Linked DNA regions of Pelosinus fermentans DSM 17108. The protein of the gene in region 1 interacts with the protein of each later gene in a pairwise test. Links are inferred from orthologs where the notes say so. Each region holds a gene or a part of one and is shown on either strand. Other genes may lie near its edges.

Region 1 (7,246 bases):
TTTGTGCTCATTGCTGCCGTTAGCGACCTCTGCCAAACGTCCTGCCACAGCATATTGTGCTTCTAATGTCTCTAAGGCTTCATCCACTTGACTGATCTTTTTCAACCAGGCTTGCTGACGTTTTAGGAGCGCTTCTAGATTCGTGTGTGCAGCAAACATATCATTATATCGATTTTGCATAGTTGTAACTACTTGCTGCAACCCCAGCATATCCGGTAATTCCAGATTTTCCGCTGCCTGGGCAGCCTGTTCCAGGAACAGAGTGGCTTTACTAAATTCTGAATCAAAGGCAGCAATTTTCTTTGCAGTAAGACTCATACTCTCTGGACTCTTTTTCGCATTCTCATAATCTTGCTGATCCATAAATCCAGCTGCTGCTACTCGTTTTACAAAATAGTTTTGTTCCTCTTCGTATTTTAACTTGCTGTCTTTTAATCGATATTTGGTATTTTCCAAGAGTGTCTGCTTCTGGGTTACAAGCTGCTTTCCCTGCTGTACATGCTGCTGAGCTTGTTCCCAGGCTGCTTTATATTGCTCTTGCTTATTTTGGGCACTTTTTAGGGCTGCTGCCAATTTCCCCATCCCTTGCAGTTCCTCAGGTATCGCAAGACGCCTCTCTGCCACTATGGTTTCTGCGGCTGTAAAAGACTGTTCTGCCTGGCGCCACGCTTCTTGCACCTGAACCAATTCCTTGTGCAGGTCCTCTTGTTGTTTCCTTAACTGCTCCAATTGCTTGGTTATATTCCTGACCTGCTGTTCTCCAGCCAAAGCCTGCTCATACTTTTCACGCAAAGTCTGAACTCTTTGAGATAACTCTTGCAAAGGTAATGCAGCTTGTTCTTTCAGTTCCCCAGCAAGATCGGCAATCCGTTTTTCCCATGTATCCCTCTCGGTTTGCAGCAAACTGTGCTGACTGCGGCAGGCATCTCTTTCTTGTTCTACAAATTCCATCTGCTTTTGAGCTGTTTTCAATTGGTTTTCATTCGGCATGATTTCTCTAGGAGCGGCCAATTTAGGATGATCCGCTGAACCACAGACAGGGCAGCTCTCCCCTGCCGCCAAGGTACTTGCCATGAAAGCTGCCTGCCCTTGCATCCATTCATGCTGCAATGTGTTGAGACTGCTTTTTGCAGCTGCATAGTTTTTCTCAAGCTCTGCCAACTTCAGCTCTGAAGCAGAAACTTGCTGTTCTAGCTGGGTAAATTTTTTCCTATGTTCTTCCAGCAGTCTACTTTTCGTAAGCAATCCTTGGACATGCTGCCATTGTACTTCCCTGCTGCCCACTTCTAACGCAAGTTGAACAGCTTTCTGTTCTTCCAGAATGATATGGTCCATCTTTTCTTGTATCTTTGTATATTCCAATTCTGCAGCATCTTTCTTCTTTGCTGCCTGCTGCAATTCACTTTTTCTTATCGCTGCTGTATTCAAGGCCTTTTCCAGTAATTTGATTTTATCCTCAATCTGCTGTAAATGGATGATTTGCCGAACCAGCTTTTCCCGCTCTTCGTCTTTAGCAGCTTCTATTTCAAACCGCTGCTGCGCCTCTTTCAGCTTGTGAATCTCAATATCCAGCTCAACCTGATATGTCTTACAGTTCTCTTCCAACGACAGTACATCCTGAGCATAGTTCGATCGATTCTTTTCTGCATCGAACAAGCCCATTGCCGCCGTTGCCCGCAGAAGACCTGCTCGTTCTTCTTCGATGATCGGCTTTTGCTCGGTAAGCGTTGCAAATAATTGCTCTGCTTTTTGTTTTTCTTGAATTTTTCCCTGTATGATTGCCCCTTGGTTCACAGCCTGTTGAGCACTTTTTAATTCTTCACTGATACTTTTGATCTGAACGAGTACGTTTTCTACTTCCCTTTCATTTTGCTGTATAGAATCCAGCAGTTCATACTCTTGCGCTACGCCGGCTTCCTGCAAAATCCACTGACGCTGTTTGCTCTGTTCTTCACTTGCTTTTTTTAGCAGTAGAGCCTTGTCCTTTAATTTTTCCTCAATCCTTTGATATAGGTCTGTTTTAAATAATGCCTGCATAATTTCTTGTCGTTCATTGGAGTTGGCGGTTAATAACTTACGAAATTCACCTTGAGGCAGCAGCACAACTTGACGAAATTGGCTGCTTTTAAAGCCCAGCAATGTTTCAATCTGCTTCGTAACGTCCAGCCATTTCGCTGCCAGCAAAATGGGTTCACCCACTAAAGGCATACTCCACAATTCAGCTTGTGCCAGCATGGTGGTGGTGCCTTCTCCCCGTTTCTTAGGCCGCTCCTGCTCTGGAATTCGTTTTACTTGATAACAAGCTTCGCCAATCGCAAAATCAAAAATCACTTCTGTAATTACAGCACTATTAGCATGATCGCTGCGCATGGATTTTCCTTCACGCTGCGTGCCGCTGGCATCGCCAAACAAGGCAAAGCACATACCATCTAAAATTGTTGTTTTTCCTGATCCTGTGGGGCCATGAATCAAGAAAAATGTCCGATCCTGCAATTCCCTAAAATCAAGTTTCTGCTGCTGCGCATAGGGTCCAAAAGCCGTCATAGTTAAACATAATGGTCTCATAGAATTGCCTCCCGTTCCTCACGGTATACGGTTTCGATCACATGAACTAAGTGCATCTGCTGCTCCTGCGTCATATTTTCTCCAGTCATTTGATGATAAAAGGCGTCAAATAGTTCTTTTTCACTAAGTTTACGATGATCCCTAGGCAAGCCGCTCAGCACACCCTTTTTCAAAAAACGCGGACTTTCGATCTGCAGCACATTAGGATATTTCTCACGCAGTTTCCCCATGGCATCTAAGATTGGCATTTCATCTAGCAGCGTTACCGATACATAATCCTGCTGATTCCCTTGATCAATGGAATGATTCAGGATATCTTTAAAATAGCCTTTTATACAACGAACATCGCGACGAGGGGATAGGGAAATTCGCTCAACGGTGATGCCCCCGACTTTATCCATTTCGATTAAATGAATACCTTTGCGCTGAGGAGCTTCTGCAAAAGAGTATTTCAGCAATGATCCGCTATAATGAATGCTTGGATTCCCTGCCTGCTGAGAATTATGTAAGTGCCCTAAAGCCGTATAGCAAAAAGGCTGAAATACAGCCCCATTTACCATACTACTGCCGCCTATAGATAAAGGACGTTCCGATTCACTCTCCAGGCTCCCTGCAATAAAAGCATGAGCAATCGCTACTGAACGTGCTTTATTGGGAATTTTTCTGATTACATGCTGCACCATCACCTCTATTGCTTGTTCGTGATTTGAAACATCAGGACAAGAAAGACGTTCGCGAACGAATGCAGGCTCCCCATAGGTAAGGGGAGCAAAATACACTGGCCCATGCTCATCATATAAAATAATAGGTTCTATTTCCCGACGTAATGCCCCTGCTACATACAGCCCTTGAGCCGCTAATAGACGACTGCCAAAGCCTAGGCGTTCTGCACTATCATGATTACCTGCAATCATAATCGTAGGCACCTTGTAGTCTACTAAAATTTGCGAGATTAATTGGTTTAACAATTCTACTGCCTCAATAGGCGGCACAGCACGATCATAAATATCTCCGGCAATAATAATCCCATCCGGTTTACTCTCCCGTACTAAAGCTAAAAACTGGTCCAGTACATGGGCCTGATCATTCGTCAAATGAATGCCATGGAACAACCTGCCTAAATGCCAATCTGAAGTATGTAAAAATCGCACAATCCGACCTCCTACCGCTATTTTCTGCCTTCTTCGTGATACACATAAAAAATTCTTACAAAGATAATGTTACCTATTCTTGACAAGTAACTGGCGTCTCCACATAGACTTGTCCTTCACGGGTTAATGCAGCTTGTCCTGCCGTCCAATCGATAACCTTTTGTTCCAGAATTTCTTCTTGTCCCACTTTTTCTAATACAATCAGCCGTATTGTATCGGTAAATATTTTATCTTCAATTCGATAACCTTGCAGCCTAAGCTGATTTTCCAGCATTCCCAAAAAAGTATAGTCAATCTCTACCCCAATGCGGGTATGATTTTGCCGCTGGGTAATTCCTACGGCTTTTAAACCTGCACTGGCACTCTTGCCATAGGCACGAATGAGACCTCCCGCCCCCAGCTTAATGCCACCAAAATAGCGCGTAACGACAATCACAGTATCTTTTAATTGATTCTTCTTGATGATCTCTAAAATAGGCTTACCAGCCGTACCTGACGGTTCACCAGCATCATCTGCTTTTTGCCACTGATCATTCCCTCCTATTACATATGCAGAACAGTTATGAGTGGCATTCCAGTGCTTTTTCTTAATTTGTTCTATAAAAGCGACTGCAGCCTCTTCCTGTTCTGCACGTTGTACATAAACAATAAATCGTGATTTTTGAATCTCAATTTCCGCCTCACCATAGCCACTCACCGTTAAATAAAAAGCTAACATCCTCTACACCTCAATCTATAGTAACTCTCTGATATCTCTTTTAAGAAAAGCGCTACGCGTCCTTTAAAACAGAGAAAGTAAACCGAACCGCAGAGGCGCAGAGAACACTGAGAAAAAATAGATAAGGCCAAAAACCTCTGTGCTCCTGCGAACTCTGTGTCCTCTGCGTTCAACGTTCCCAAAACTGCTCCAAAGAACTTGCAATTATCAGTCTCAAATCATCCTTGCAAAGGAGCATCAAAGCTGGCTGCTTCAGCTAATAATTCTTCCAATGAGTGATAAAACCGTTTATCTTCTTCTGCCGTTCGTTTATTGGGACCTTTCGTTCGGCCGCCACCGCGGCGCAATTTGGCTTTAACTTCTCGCTCCTCCAGCAAAAATTCAATATTATCATTGGAAAATATTCTCCCTACCGGACTTAAGCAATACGCTTTTTTCCCCAGGACCATTGCTGCGAGCCCCCAGTCCTGGGTCACAATTATATCCTTAGCTTGTGTCAGATTCAGGACCTTAATATCAGCTTCCTGAGAACCATCGCCCACTACCACATGATGATCCGATACAATCATGTGATTAAAACTAGCTACCGTCCAGACAGGGATATGGTATTTGCGTCCCAGTTCCATGCAAATCTGCAATGCATTTTTGGGACAAGCATCTGCATCCACTAAAATTTTCATATCGATCAACTCCTGCACCTTACAACGAAATTATACAATTTATTTCATGTATTGTTTATTGAAAATTTTATCACACCTCTAAGATTATCTCAAAAATTACTTGTCAAATACGCCTTACTATTTTAAGATAAAGAAGACTTGATTTTAATTGGAGTTCTAACGCCATCTAAAATCCCAGTTTCTGTATCCAGCAATTTTTCCTGGATACATAGATACCAATACTAACAATTGGTTATACTCTTACTACTAATAATAAAAGGATGATTTAAAAATGAGTGACAACACAGTATTAGATTTTTATGAACCTTTCGGCTTTTATGAAACAGAAACTGAAGATGGCTGTACTGCTCTTCTTTATGAAACACTAAATAACGGCGATTACGCCTTAGTCACTGATGGTGATGGTATTATACCAGAAGACCTAGAGCAAGAAATCATTTTTGCTTATTACACTGCAGATGGGGCTTTTTCCTGGAGTGTCAGTTTTGAAGATTCCCATCATTTTTTTGAACTGTTAGGAAAGCATACGGAAAGTAATCATCTCATTGATATTGTAAAGCAATATCGTGATAGTGGCGATTACTATTAAAAAAATAAAACATTTTGAACCGCGAAGACGCGAAGAAAATATAAAGAACACGAAGAAATAGTGACGAAGTGTATTCTTTATATAAGAATGTACAAAGGGTTCTAAAGATGAGAAATCTCAGAACCCTTTGTACATTTTATTTTTTCAGTAAAGCCTTCGCTCTTTCTTCTAATTCAATATCTTCTGCTGCGAAGGTTTTACTACTACACCATGAGGTGTAGACTTACCATCTTTGTCCACATGGATAAAGGTCATTTTTTTCTGTTTCTTTTCTTATTCGTATCAACGTCCGTCCACAAGCACATGGGCTGTCGTCTAAACTACACAGCATGCCCGTAGTAAAACGCAAAAGAGGCATCGCCTCCAATGTCAGACTGGTAAGAACCAGTTCACCGATTTCTCCGATGGGCAGAACTTGTCCACTCACAGGATGTAGAATCTCAGGATAAAAACAATCTTCTTGAACATGCAAACCAGCATCACAATGGCACTCTCCTGCGATCCCCATTCCCCAAATGTCATACATGCCATAAACTTGGATTGGTTTTTTCCCATAAATCTGTTGAATTTTTTCACCTTGACTTTGGGATACAAGATTACTATCACAGAAAATATTCTGCAATGGTAATTCCGCAGGTTTATACCCATTCATACCGGCTTCTTGTGCAAGCTGGAGCAGATGTGAAGCAGCAGAAAATATAGAGGTAATACCAAAATCCTCGATTAAATGTATCTGTGCCAGCATACTGCTCCTACTGTCAGACAGTAAGGTTGAGCCAATTTGCTGTATTCCAAAATGCACCCCTAAGCTGGGTGCATTTTCTTTCGCAGTACCCACCCATTGAAAAACAGAGGTCATATTTACCCCTCCAGCAACCAGTATACGGGACATCAATTCACTCCACATAGCCAGATCATTTCGGGTGTAACTCACTGCGAAATGGTCTTGAGCCTCCAGCGTTTTATGAATATACGCAACACCACTCACTGGCATCGTTAATAGTCCATAAGGATAATTAGCTGCTATATCCTGTTTCGTAGTAACAGGAAGTTTTTTCAGATCATCCAGATTTGTAATATTTTCTGGCAGCAGACCACATTCTTTCATGCGAATTTGGTATAAGAAACTTTTTTCATATACTCGTTCTATTATTTTTGTTAGTTTATAAGCTTGCCATGCTGTCATCTCCGTACGAGACAAGGTTTCTACTTGTTGATTCCAAATCATAGCTGCATCTCCTTTTCATGACCATAAAGACGTTTTCAATACTTTTCTTATTCTCTATTTCCAGAATATAACCTTCCCTTTAGAAATCAATGCCTTGACCGATTATTTCATATTTCCATCTATGATTGGACAAACTAGTCCTAGGAGGTGTATACATGGAAGGAATGATTTGTTCCAATTGTCATACTTGGATGACCACACAGGCAAAAAACTGCCCGGATTGCAATGCAGATATTGTTATGGACGGGGAATGCAAAAATGTAATCGACCGCATTCAGCCCAATTGTCTTATTTATCGCTATGATGGCTCTGATT
Region 2 (7,472 bases), 2.7 Mb from region 1 along the record:
TACTAAAGCCCGAGCTGCTGCTAAGGCATAAGGACCACCTGAACCTATGGACATAACATTGTCATCTGGTTCAATAACTTCACCATTTCCCGATATGATTAACATATGATCTGCATCTGTAACAATAAGTAAAGCTTCCAAGCGACGCAATACTCTGTCTACACGCCACTCTTTGGCTAATTCAACAGCAGCTCGCATTAAATTACCATTGAACTCTTCCAACTTTACTTCAAATTTTCCAAATAAGGTAAATGCATCAGCCACAGATCCGGCAAAGCCAGCTAACACTTGACCATGATATAAACGTCGAACCTTTTTAGCGTTATGTTTCATTATCGTATTACCACCAAAAGTAACTTGACCATCACCAGCAATTGCCGTTTTCCCTTGCTTTTTTACAGCAACAATGGTTGTCGCGTGAAACATAAATACCGCCTCCTATGCACCATATATGCATTATGATAGACTGTTTTTAATTTTTCTTTCGCTACATGAGTAAAAAGAACCTCCTCAACACTTTGTAATTTAGCAAATTCGACAAATCCCTCGATATCTGCCTAATAATTCATTACAGAGTGCTGTGAGGCATTCTTTTCAATCTTCAAATATAAGATAAATAGTACAATTGTCGAAATAACAATGATATGATTCTAAAATATGTCGAAGCATGAAACACTACTAAAACTGGCTCTCTCGTTTGTCAAGCTATGTAGGAAAATTTATTAATTCATACTAGCACAATAACATTAATTATGCAAGATTATTGTATAATTCTTCTTTAAATTTATCAATAGCAATTAAAGAGCGTTGAGCAATTAAATGATTTTTTATTTTTTTATCTCGTATTTTTTCCTCCCAAGGTGGTAATAGCCCAAAATTTATATTCATGGGTTGAAAATGTTTTATTTCGGCATTCGTAATATAGTGGCACAAAGCTCCATGGGCTGTTTCTTTGGGGAATACCACTGGCTCAAGTCCTGATAATAAACGACTTGCATTAAGTCCTGCAACTAATCCGGAAGCAGCGGACTCCACATATCCTTCCACACCTGTAATTTGTCCTGCAAAGAATATGTTGGAGTTTGTAATCATTTGCAATGTAGTAGATAGAATTTTAGGTGAATTGATAAATGTGTTGCGATGCATAACACCTAGGCGAACAAAGTCTGCTTTTTCTAAACCAGGTATCAACCGGAAAACGCGCTCCTGTTCAGACCATTTTAAATGTGTTTGAAATCCAACAATATTATACAAGGTAGCAGCAAAATTATCCTGGCGTAATTGTATTACCGCGTAAGGTCTTTCACCGGTAATTGGATTTTCTAACCCAACTGGTTTCAATGGTCCAAAACGTAATGTATCAATACCACGACTCGCCATTTCTTCTACCGGCATACATCCTTCAAAAAAGATTGCTTTCTCAAAATTTTTGACAGGAGCCGTTTCTGCATGAGTCAACTCATGCCAGAAACGTTCATATTCAGCTTTATTCATGGGACAATTTAAATAGTCATCATCACCTTTACCATAACGAGAGGCGCGATATATTTTATTCATATCAAGAGAGTCCCCTAATACGATCGGAGCCGCAGCATCGTAAAAATACAAATATTCATTACCTGTTATTTTTCCGATAGCTTCTGATAGTCTTGGAGATGTTAAAGGCCCACTGGCGATAATTAGTAGTTGTTCCTGAGGAATGTCAGTCACTTCACCACTTACAATTGTTACTTTTGGATGGCTTATAAGAGCATCTGTTACATATTTACTAAATGAATCACGATCGACGGCTAAAGCTCCACCCGCTGGTACTTTACTTGCATCCGCCGCTTTCATGATTAAAGAATTCATTTTTCGCATTTCTTCCTTTAGTAATCCAACAGCATTTTCAATTGCAGCCCCCCGCAATGAATTACTGCATACTAACTCTGCAAATTGATCTGTATGATGAGCCGGTGGCATAACATGGGGTCTCATCTCATGCAGTTCCACCTCATATCCCGCCTCCGCAACTTGCCAAGCTGCTTCACTGCCAGCTAAGCCTGCTCCGATAATAGTTACTTTAGACACGATTGTTCCTCCGATTATATCTTTTATTCTGATTTAGTTTTTTTAGTTAGTGTCGTACCTTTAGATTTTCTTGAAGTTGTTTTGCTTTTTTTAGCATCTTTTGTTTTTTTTGTACTATCATTCGCTTTTTTCTCAATATCATTTTGACGTGTTTGACAAGATTCATTACTGCATATGATATTAAATTTTCCATTTTTTAAGTTGTGCCGTAACATAAAGGCACCACAAGCCTGACAATTTTCTTTTAAAGGCATATCCCATGTCATAAAGTCACAAGCAGGATAATTTTTACATCCATAAAAGGTTTTACTGCGTTTTGTTCGCCGTTCAACAATACTTCCAGCACATTTGGGACATTGTACTCCTGTTTCTTTTAAAATTGGCTTTGTATTACGGCACTCTGGGAAACCAGGACATGCTAAGAAATCACCATAACGGCCATGTTTTACCACCATTAATCTACCACAATTCTCACATGGTACATCGGATACTTCCACAGGAAGTTCAACATGACCAATTTCTTTTTCTGCTTGTTCTAAGTCTACAGCAAACCAAGCATAGAACTCTCGTAATAAATCAATGCGGGAACCTTTGCCATCGGCAATTTCATCAAGACTATTTTCCATTTTAGCTGTAAATTCAACATCTACGATTGCTTTAAAATATTGCTTTAACAAATCAAGAACGACAAAGCCTAATTCTGTTGGTTGAAATTTTTTCTCTACTTTAATTACATAACCTCGTGCTAATATGGTTTCAACAATCGGTGAATAGGTACTTGGGCGACCAATCCCTTTTTCTTCTAGTACTTTTACTAAGCTGGAATCTGTATATCTAGGCGGTGGTTCTGTAAAATGCTGCTTAGGAGTAATCTTACTAACCTTTAATTTCTCTCCAATCGTCAAGTTAGGCAATGTAATATCTTTCTCTTTTTCTTCCCCATCTTTACTTTCCGTATATACAGCCATAAAACCTGGAAACTTAACTGTCGAACCTGTTGCTCGTAAAGAAAAACGACTAGCAGCAATATCAATGGTTAATGTATCATATATTGCTGGTGCCATTTGACTGGCAATGAATCGTTCCCAAATTAAAGTATATAATCGCAACTGATCTCGTGAAAGATACTTGATTAACTTTTCTGGAGGAAATTCTAAACTAGTAGGACGAATGGCTTCATGTGCATCTTGGGATTTTTTCGAAGAATATACTGGGCTCTTTTCAGGTAAGTAGCTTTCTCCATATGTTGCTGCAATGTACTTAACGGCTTCTTGTTGAGCTGACTCAGCTAAACGCACCGAATCAGTACGCATATAAGTGATAAGTCCGACTGGACCTGAACTGCCAAGATCTAGCCCTTCATATAATTGTTGAGCCACCATCATTGTTTTGCGAGAAGTAAAGCCCAATTTGCGTGATGCCTCTTGCTGTAAACTGCTGGTAATAAAGGGTGCAGCAGGATTACGCCGCCTTTCTCGCCGCTTCACGTCCGCTACCGTAAATTCAGCCTTTTCTAATTCTTCTTGTATACTTTGAGCTTGCTCTTCGTTATCGATTTTAGCCTTATGATCATCAATTAAAATAAGCTGGGCGTCAAATAATGCAGTTTTGGGCATTCCCCGCAACTTTGCAACCACTGTCCAATATTCTTCTGAGACAAACGCTTGGATTTCTTTTTCCCTATCACAGATAATTCCTACAGCTGTAGACTGCACTCGTCCTGCGCTAAGACCTTTTCTTACCTTCCTCCACAGCAGAGGGCTTAATTGATAACCAACAATTCGGTCTAATAACCGCCTGGCTTGCTGCGCATCAACCCTCTCCATATTAATAGGCCGAGGTTTTTTTACAGCATTTTGAATTGTAGTTTTTGTAATTTCATTAAACTCAATTCGACAGGCCTTATCTTGAGGAATATTTAATATATGTGACAAATGCCAAGCAATCGCTTCGCCTTCCCTATCAGGGTCAGATGCCAAATAAACAATATCTGCTGCCTTAGCAGCATTTTTAAGACTTTTTATAAGATCGCCTTTGCCGCGAATATTAATATATTTAGGCGCAAAATTGTTCTCTACATCTACACCAAATTGGCTCTTAGGCAAATCCCTTAAATGTCCCATAGAAGCCTTAACTGTGTAGTTTTTTCCAAGAAACTTCTCAATCGTTTTTGCTTTTGCTGGAGATTCAACTATAACTAATGCTTTGCTCACTTAACTCCCTCCTTAGCGCAGCGCAAATAGCGTTTCCCGCTATTCTCTGTCACTAAACCACGTAATTCAAACTGAAGTAATATATATGTAATTACTGCGGTACTCAGCTTTGTTTTCATGACAATGTCTTCAATCCCTAAAGAATTTTCATATGTAAGAATATCATAAACCATTGCTTCCTCGCTAGTGAGGTCGATTCTTTGCGTCTCTTTCTCTTTAACAATAATGTCATATTCTTCCAATATGTCAGCAGTACTATCAATAAGTTTAGCACCCTGTTTTACAAGTCGGTGTGTCCCTTTGCTAGATGGTGAAAAAATACTGCCAGGCACAGCAAAAACATCACGTCCTTCTTCTAAGGCAAAATCGGCTGTAATTAATGCTCCGCTTCTTTCTGCAGCTTCCACCACTACCACCCCACGGGACAAGCCATTAATAATTCTGTTTCGCGCTGGAAAATGACCAGGATGCGCCATGGTACCAGGAGCATATTCAGAAACTACAGCACCACTCTCTGCAATTTGGTTTATCAATTTACCATTTTCCGGTGGATAGTTAATATCCACTCCACAGCCAAGAACTGCTATTGTATTTCCATCTTTCAATAATGCACCCTGATGAGCAGCTGTATCAATACCCCGGGCAGCACCACTCACTACCCATACTCCAGCTTCATTAAGCTCCGCTGCTAGTAACTGTGCAACATTTTTCCCATAGGATGTAGCCTTCCTCGCCCCGACAATGGCAATAAGATGATCAGTAATTGGCAATGCACCACGATAAAACAAAACTTGAGGCGCATTGTAAGTATTTAGAAGCAGCTTAGGATATTCGGAATCATTATGAGAACAAATCCGAATTCCTTTTCTTTCCCAATCACATGCTAATGTATATATATCTATTTTTTCCCGATGTATGAGTAATTTATTATAGATTGCTTCATCTAAATGCCCACATAACAATAAATCACGCTTATTAGCCAGCCATGCCTGCTGAGCGCTACCAAAAAAAGAAACCAATCCTTTAAGACGTACGTTGCCAATTCCAGCTACCATCTGTAATGCTGCTAAGTATATTTTTTCCATTTTTCCTCCAACATGATCACATTTACCTAATCATATATTTATTCAGGAAAATCAGTATAAAATAATGGTAATTATAGCACACTTCCACAATACACACCAACAAAAAATGTCAATTTGAAAAACCCTAACACATATATCAACAATTCCTTCTCATTTCAGCTTGAGAATAAATGTAATCAGCTATAGTCACAGCAGCTTGAGGACGTCCCATTTTCAAAGAATTTTGTCGTAATCTTATTAATTCGTCAGGCTGCTCTATAAACAACCTTTCTATGATTAGCTGTATATCGAATAAAGAGTCTGCCCTCAAAGCTACTTGCTGCTCAATTAAATAATTTGTATTTGCTTCTTCTTGTCCTGGTATAGGTCGATAAATGAGCATCGGTATGCCTGCACATAATGTTTCTGCACACGTTATTCCTCCTGGCTTCGAAATGATTAGATCTGCAATTGCCATTAATTCATTAACATAATCAACATATCCTAAAACTTGTACCTTATTGCGCAGCTTAGGCTGTAAATTCATCACTTTCTGGTACATCTTTTTATTTTTGCCTGCAACAACAATCATTTGTAATGGAATGCCAATATTTTCACAACATTGAACAATTTTATCCATGGGCAGAAGTCCTGCTCCGCCACCCATAATAAGAATTGTTTTTATCTCACTACAAAACTGTAAATTTTGCATTACTTTTTCTTTATCAGATACTCGTGAGAATTTTTCACCAACAGGAATTCCCATAACCTTTATACCATTACCATTTATTCCGTGGTCAAATAAGAATTTGCCCATTTTTTCATTGGCAATAACATAATGTTGAATTTCAGGATAAACCCACAAGCGGTGTACAACAAAATCTGTAACTACACCAACTACCGGAATGGCAATTTTCTTATCTTTTAATAAAGAAGAGATAAGCCCAGCAGGAGTGGCATGAGTGCATACAATAATATCTGGATTATACCCTAAAATGTATTGTTCCATTCTTTTAGCCAAATAGCGACTAATGATCTGACGACCTACTAATGCAAGCGGACTTTCATTTCCCCAGCCATAGGCCATCCCATACATTTTAGGAAATAATTCTAATACTTTGAAATAAATAGCTAACATATTTTTACCAACAAATATATTTAAAAAATCAAATACATTTACTAGTTTAGTTTCAACGTGATTATATTGTCGGCACATTACTTCAGCAATTGATTGGGCTGCTTTTATATGGCCTGCCCCTATTGGAGCACTAATAAATAACACTTTACATGATTTAGCCAACTTTCGTTAGCCTCCTATCTTATCGTTATAAAAAATCTAAATTCATTTTTTTATAGAATACGACATCATCAATGTCATTCATTGTTTGCAATAGTTCTTTAGAAGTTAATCCTTGATATACAGGAAGATCATAAGCAATCTCTTGCAACGGTATAAGAACAAAGGCTCTCTCATGTAAGCGAAGGTGAGGTAATTGCAGCACCTCATCCCGGATAATATGACTGTGATAAACAAGAATATCAATATCTATATTTCTAGGACCCCAGCGTTGCTTACGGACTCTGCCTAATTGATGTTCTGCATGTAGACATTCTGTTAGCAACTCATAGGGATTTAATATAGTATTAATACTAATAACTAAGTTTAAAAAGTTAGGTTGATTTACAAAACCAACAGGTTTTGTTTCATATAAGGATGATATGTTATTAATAGTAATTTTACTCTGCTTATTTAATTCGCAAATCGCCGACTTTATATTACTTTCGCGGTCTCCCATATTAGAACCTAATCCAAGTATAATCATTACCTTATTTACTCCGGCTGATTTCTACCTGAACAAAATTTAGCGGTCCAGGGATGGGTACAGCAGGCTTGCGAATTCTTATAGTAACATTCGTAGCAATGCTTGTCTTTAAAATTAATTCTGCAATATGTCCGCCAACTGCTTCTAATAGTTGGAATCTTTGATTCTCCATAACGTCTTTGATTTGAGAGTAAATCATCGTATAGTCAATTGTATCAGTGAGCTTATCCGTTTTAGCTGCCTCACTTAGATCCGCATGTATTTGGGCATCCACATAGAAACGCTGCCCTTGTTCACGTTCA

What was found.
Region 2: the proteins of FR7_RS22850 (region 1) and topA interact in binary tests that used the Escherichia coli proteins (3 or more experiments, as listed by UniProt). The link is inferred for Pelosinus fermentans DSM 17108 from one-to-one orthologs.

The regions. Positions count from the first base shown.
Region 1 is NZ_AKVN02000001.1:4,990,040-4,997,285, forward strand. Bases 2,613-5,386 are described here. They hold FR7_RS22850 (YigZ family protein), read right to left. Parts: upstream 4,435-5,386; coding sequence 3,790-4,434; downstream 2,613-3,789. Other genes in these bases: FR7_RS22845 (exonuclease SbcCD subunit D), read right to left, coding at 2,613-3,716; FR7_RS22855 (YaiI/YqxD family protein), read right to left, coding at 4,653-5,114; FR7_RS22860 (hypothetical protein), read left to right, coding at 5,386-5,386. In the rest of the region: FR7_RS22840 (SbcC/MukB-like Walker B domain-containing protein), read right to left, coding at 1-2,565; more of FR7_RS22845, read right to left, coding at 2,562-2,612; more of FR7_RS22860, read left to right, coding at 5,387-5,703; FR7_RS22865 (phenylacetate--CoA ligase family protein), read right to left, coding at 5,927-6,931; FR7_RS22870 (hypothetical protein), read left to right, coding at 7,087-7,246.
Region 2 is NZ_AKVN02000001.1:2,259,952-2,267,423, reverse strand. The notes cover bases 1,689-4,688. They hold topA (type I DNA topoisomerase), read right to left. Parts: upstream 4,284-4,688; coding sequence 2,094-4,283; downstream 1,689-2,093. Other genes in these bases: dprA (DNA-processing protein DprA), read right to left, coding at 4,280-4,688; trmFO (methylenetetrahydrofolate--tRNA-(uracil(54)-C(5))-methyltransferase (FADH(2)-oxidizing) TrmFO), read right to left, coding at 1,689-2,070. In the rest of the region: ATP-dependent protease subunit HslV, read right to left, coding at 1-426; more of trmFO, read right to left, coding at 751-1,688; more of dprA, read right to left, coding at 4,689-5,368; FR7_RS10215 (MGDG synthase family glycosyltransferase), read right to left, coding at 5,505-6,647; folK (2-amino-4-hydroxy-6-hydroxymethyldihydropteridine diphosphokinase), read right to left, coding at 6,673-7,170; folB (dihydroneopterin aldolase), read right to left, coding at 7,175-7,472. UniProt on the Escherichia coli protein: Releases the supercoiling and torsional tension of DNA, which is introduced during the DNA replication and transcription, by transiently cleaving and rejoining one strand of the DNA duplex.